DNA from 2 places in the Paenibacillus paludis genome. Region 2 is predicted to be linked to the other one. Evidence: predicted binding sites of a transcription regulator. Region 2 holds the regulator's gene; the other holds the start of a gene.
What was found. Region 2 encodes Rex, which represses fermentation and respiration genes when NADH is low (regulators of the CRP and FNR family bind a similar motif). Its sites were predicted from a motif close to TTGTGAAATATTTCACAA; they were not measured.

Region 1: the regulator Rex is predicted to act here: its motif matches at 1,038-1,055, upstream of ACAN56_RS20360 (phosphoketolase family protein).

Annotation. Positions count from the first base shown of each region.
Region 1 is NZ_JBGJZP010000010.1:180,955-184,143, forward strand. It holds gene ACAN56_RS20355 (GntR family transcriptional regulator) at 183-905, shown strand; gene ACAN56_RS20360 (phosphoketolase family protein) at 1,170-3,189, shown strand, end outside.
Region 2 is NZ_JBGJZP010000036.1:34,592-37,780, forward strand. It holds gene ACAN56_RS34610 (amidohydrolase) at 1-1,272, opposite strand, end outside; gene ACAN56_RS34615 (redox-sensing transcriptional repressor Rex) at 1,259-1,951, opposite strand; gene dinG (ATP-dependent DNA helicase DinG) at 2,041-3,189, opposite strand, start outside.

The sequences.
Region 1 (3,189 bases), on a different contig from region 2:
CATCAGGTTTTTCTTTGAAATAAACCTTCCTCAATTAGCAGAAATCGGGTGGAGAAAAGTATAAACCATCTCATTATTATGATATAGTTAATATTGATTTTTAGTCCATACCCTTTCGTTAGACAGAAGAGGTTGTTTGAATACATATCAATTGTTACAGAAGACCTGAGAGGGAGTACTCCATGACACAATTTGTCTACAAGCAAATAATTGATGACCTTAAAATGAAAATCTTTGCTGGACAGTTTGCGGATATGCGATTACCTGATGAACGCAGTCTTAGCGAAACGTATCAGGTTAGCCGCAGCTCCATCAAGCGCGCATTAACCAAAATGGAAAGTGTCGGAATCATTTTCAAAAAACGAGGTTCAGGCACGTTTATTAACCCCTTATACATAAAAAATGAATCCATCTTCAATTACGAAGGTTCCAATCTGGGTGTCACCGACAATTTCCAGATGCATGGCAAGAAACCTAAAGTCAAAGTGTTGAATTTCGAGGTTATTCCGCCAACAAAAGAATTGCAGCGGGATTTGTTCCTGGGGCCCCATGATTTTGTATACAAAATCGTCCGCTTGCGCCTGTTCGATGATGATCCCTTTATGATAGAGACGGGGTATATCCCGATAAAAATCGTTCAGGATTTAAACCAGACGATTATCGAGGGCTCTATTTTTAACTATTTGGAAGACTCGCGTAACCTGGCCGTAACCAAATCATTTTTATCTATTTTTGCCGAGCCGTCCTTGTCCACGGATCAGGAGCTGCTGCACTTGAAAGAAAATGAACCTGTTGGCATTATGGAGGGGATTTTCTTTTTGGACAATGGTACTCCCTTTGAATTTTCCCATATGCGGTTTCATTATCAATATTTGAAATTTAATACGTTTGTATCTGTTCATTAAGGAGCAGAATAAGACCGGGGATTTTCCCGGTCTTATTTTTTTGTATACTTTACTTTTTTATGGATGTAACGTATTTACATAAATTTCAATATAACTGTGTTTTGACAGCGATTTTCCTGAGTTTTTCATACTATGTTCAAATTTTCACAAAATTGGACCGTATCACTTGTCAAAAAGGTTGTATTTATTTTGAGCAGAGGTATGATGTATTTGTAGAGAAAAAGAATGGCAATAAGCAACAATATATATATAGGAGTGGATGAAATGGGATTATCAACCATGAAAGTCGATTATTCGTCTAAAACGTATCTGGAAAAGCTTGACGCTTATTGGCGTGCAACCAACTACATTTCGGTAGGTCAGCTGTATTTGAAAGACAACCCGTTGTTAAGAGAACCTTTGAAAGATGCTGACATTAAGATTAAACCTATCGGACACTGGGGTACTATTCCGGGCCAGAACTTTATTTATGCCCATTTGAATCGTGTAATTACTAAATATGATTTGAACATGTTCTATGTTGAAGGTCCGGGTCATGGCGGTCAGGTCATGGTTTCGAATTCCTATCTGGACGGAAGTTATACTGAGATTTATCCGGAAATTACGCAGGATATCCCGGGTCTCAAAAAACTGTTCAAACAATTCTCGTTCCCGGGCGGCGTTGCTTCCCATGCTGCACCTGAAACTCCGGGATCCATCCATGAAGGCGGCGAGCTGGGTTATTCTTTATCCCACGGCGCTGGCGCTATTCTGGATAACCCTGATTTGATTTCGGCTGTTGTCGTTGGAGATGGTGAGGCTGAAACCGGACCACTGGCCGCATCATGGTTCTCCAACCGCTTCATCAACCCTGTTACAGATGGCGCTGTTTTGCCGATTCTGCACTTGAACGGATTTAAAATCAGCAACCCGACGATTCTGTCCCGTCAATCCAAAGAAGAAATCACCGCTTACTTTACAGGCATGGGCTGGGAGCCGTTCTTTGTTGAAGGCGAAGACCCTGAACATATGCATCCGGAAATGGCGAAGGTACTCGATACCATCGTCGAAAGAATTGCAGCCATTCAAAAAAATGCGCGTGAAAATAACGACCTTACCCGCCCGGTATGGCCGATGCTCGTCTTCCGTTCCCCTAAAGGCTGGACTGGACCGGCAGCATGGGACGGTGTGCCGAATACCGGTTCGTTCCGTGCCCATCAGGTTCCAATTCCGGTTGACCAGAAAAATATGAAGCATGCTCCAGCTTTGCTTGAATGGATGAACAGCTACAGACCGGAAGAATTATTTGATGAGAACGGCCGCTTGAACGCAGAGCTTGCCGAAATCCTGCCTACAGGCGACAGACGTATGGGGATGAATCCTGTTACTAACGCTGGCAACCTTATCAAAGATTTGCGCCTGCCGGATTTCCGCGACTATGTGCTTGATAACTCCGTTCCAGGTAAAGTAGTAGCGCAGGATATGGCCGTTCTCGGAAAATACCTGAAAGAGGTTGTCCTGCTCAATGAAGATAACCGCAATTTCCGGATTTTCGGACCGGATGAAACGATGTCCAACCGTCTGGGACCTGTGTTTGAAGTGACCAAACGCCAATGGCTGGATCAAATTAATGAACCTAATGACGAATTCCTCGCTTCGTATGGCCGTGTAATTGATTCCCAATTATCGGAGCATCAGGCGGAAGGACTGCTGGAAGGTTATGTATTAACCGGACGTCATGGCTTCTTTGCAAGTTATGAAGCTTTCCTGCGCGTTGTGGATTCGATGATTACCCAGCACTTCAAATGGCTGCGTAAAGCAACCGATCAAGGCTGGCGCGCTGATATCCCTTCACTCAATGTTGTCGCAACTTCAACCGTGTTCCAGCAGGACCATAACGGTTATACGCACCAGGATCCGGGTTTGCTGGGTCACCTGGCAGACAAAAAACCGGAATTCATCCGGGAATATTTGCCGGCTGATGCCAACTCCCTGCTGGCTGTATTTGACACCATCCTGAACGACCGTCAAAAGATCAACCTGATTGTGTCGTCCAAACATCCGCGTCCACAGTGGTTCTCGGCTCAAGAGGCGCAGGAATTGGTTGATAAAGGACTCAAGATCATTGACTGGGCCAGCACGGACAAAGGCGGAGAGCCTGATGTTGTATTTGCTTCTGCAGGTACCGAACCTACGATTGAAGCTTTGGCTGCCATCTCTATCCTGCATGAGAAATTGCCTGAGCTGAAAATCCGTTATATCAACGTGGTCGATCTGCTTAAGCTGAGAAGCCAGAAACTTGATC
Region 2 (3,189 bases):
TTGCGCCTTGCGGCGGATTTCTTCCTCGTCCAGTGTCAGGCACTGACCATGCTTCACAACCTGCTTGCCGTTCACCCAGACATGCTCGACATCCTTGGCGCTGGCCGAATACACGGCGTGGGAGAGCAAGTCGCTATGCGGCAGTAGATGAGGCTGGTCAATATCAATTGCAATAAAATCAGCCTTCATCCCCGCTGCAAGGCGGCCCACCTGGTTCAGGAAGATTGATTCCGCCCCGTATTGCGTGGCCATCAGCAGCGCTTCCGGTGCCGGAACTGCGGTAGGATCACCGCTGACTCCCTTATGGATCAATGCTGCAAGCCGCATTTCCTCGAACATATCGAGATTATTGTTGCTTGCCGCCCCGTCCGTACCGAGCGAAACTTTGACTCCGGCTCTCAGCAGCTCAGGCACCCGTGCAACCCCGCTGGCAAGCTTCAGGTTACTTCCCGGGTTATGGGACACACCCACCTTGTGGCGGGCGAGGATTTCGATCTCCTCATCGTTCAGGTGGACACCATGGGCGATTAAGGACGGGCGGGTGAACATCCCCAGCTTCTCCAGGTGCGCTACAGGACGCAGGCCGTAATCAGCGGCATTCTGCTCCACTTCACGCAGCGTTTCCGACATATGCGTATGCATCGGCAGGTCCAGGTCATGTGCCGCCTGCACAAACCGCATGAAAAAGTCCGGAGGACAAGTATACGGGGCATGCGGTGAAATCATGGTTGTAATTCTGCCGTCAGCCTTGCCGTGCCAGTTGCGGGCGAAAGCAACAGCTTCCGCAAGCTTCTGATTCTGCACTTCTTCAGGACATAGACCAATAACACCGCGCATCAGCACCGCACGGATGCCGGAGTGTTCGACCACCTCGGCCACCCGGTCCATATGATCATACATATCCAAAAAGGTGGTTGTGCCGCCTTTCAGCATCTCCAGAACGGATAAGGAAGTGCCCCAGTAGACATCATCTCCGGTAAACTTCTCCTCCATCGGCCACATTTTCTCCTGCAGCCAGGCTTGAAGAACCATATCATCCCCATAGCCGCGCAGCAGCGACATCGCAGCATGGCCATGGGTATTGACCAGACCCGGCATGAACAGCAGCCGGCTGCCGTCGAGCGTCACTGTGCCTTCTTCAATAACGGGCTTCTCTTCCCCTATGTATGTGATCAAATCATTTTCTATAGTCATATAACCGCTCAGGACCGGCTTCTCGCTTCCGGGAACCAGAAAACGTCCGTTTGCAATTATCATCTTATTGCTGCTCATCTGTAATTCCTTCCTTTCCATCATGTAAATAATACGCCAGACTTTGCAGGTCAGTCGTAAAGTCGGCAGCATGAATACGGATGGTTGCAGGTGTCTTCAGAATGACCGGTGCAAAATTCAGGATCGCCTCGATGCCCGATTCTACCAGAATATCAGCCACATTCTGTGCTTCGCTGTCCGGTACAGTGATGATCCCGATCCGGATTCCCTGATCACGGATGGTCTGACCCAGCTCCTCCATCGGCTGAACCGTAAGAGAGTTGATCTTTTGTCCAATCTTGGGAGCATAAGAATCAAATACAGCGGTGATTTTCATGGTATCCTTCAGATAAGCATTGTAATTGGACAAGGCATGACCGAGGTTACCGGCACCCACCAGGGCCACGTTGATTTGTTGATCCAGCTTCAGAATATGACGGATCTTTTCGATGAGATAAGACACGTCATATCCAATGCCTTTTCTGCCGAAATCACCAAAATAGGCCAGATCCTTACGAATCTGTGCCGGATTAAGGTCCAGCTTCTGCCCGAGTTCCTGAGAAGAAACGGTTGAGATTTCACGCTTTTGGAGATCGTTCAGGAAACGCAGGTACACTGGGAGTCTGCGTACGACGGCCTCCGATATTTTATCCGATTTCATGTTTTCTCCTCCTAATTTAGAATTGCACTGACGCGATATCGTATGACAACCACGTGCAGTGCCCGCTCTGCGAACGGGACACAGCCTATGGTACAAAGAGATGGAAAAAATTTATAAACGATGACAGATTAGGAAACGCCGCCCTCTTCAAGCCATTCCGCAATCCGCGGAACCATCTGATCGGTAAGCATGTGCTCCATCTTCGGACCAGGGAGTGAATACAGGAAGTACTTCCCGTAATAAGCTTCGATGACCCTGGTATCATATACTATAACAATTCCCCGGTCCTGCGCTGTGCGAACCAATCGTCCAAAACCCTGTTTGAACCGGATCACTGCTTGTGGAACAGACATTTTCATAAAAGGATTCTTCTTCTGGGCCTGCAGAAGCTCCGCCTTTGCCTCGGCAAGCGGATGATTCGGCGGCTGAAACGGCAGCCTTACAATCGCAAGACAGGTCAGCGCCTCGCCAGGGATGTCGACTCCTTCCCAGAAACTGCTTGTTCCAAGCAATACCGATGCAGAGCTGTCCTGAAAACGCCGGATCAGCTTGCTGCGGCTGCCTCCTTCCACACCCTGGCCCAGAACCGTAATGTCCTGGGAAGCCAAGGCCTCTTTCAGCGGATCGTAAACCTGGCGCAGCATTTTGTAGGAGGTGAACAGCACCAGCATCCGCCCCTTGGTCGCCGCCGCCGCTTCAGCCAGCGAATGCACCAGCTTGTCTACAAAACGCGCATCGCCTACGCTGCCCTTAACACTGGGGAAATCGCGCGGGATGACAAGCAGAGCCTGTTCACGGTACTTGAACGGTGAAGGCAGCAGCGCTGTCATGAGACGCCCTTGCTCAGAGGCTTCAGAAAGACCAAGGTTGTCAATCATGAACTGAAAGGACTTGTCGACCGATAACGTGGCCGAGGTCAGCACTATGCTCTTCTTCTTGTCGAAGAACAGATCCTTGAGCTGACTGCTTACATCGACAGGCACGGCGTAGAGCTGAAGCGACTTGCCCCGGTAGTTGCCGCTCCCTTCCATCCAGTACACGATATTATCGTCACTGAGACCCATAAAGAAGCGGATTTGTTCCCGGATGGATGCCAAATCCTTGAACAAGCCTCCGATATCGGTCACCAGGCTGTCCGAAGACGACTGACTCTCCGTATCGCGCATCTCGCTGAGCATTTTGTCACCCCTGCGGATGATGTCGCTCAGGGCTAAGTTCAGCGTATTCTCCAGCGCCGCCAGTTCTTCCCAATCTTTGGGCTTGCTCCCGGGAAGCAG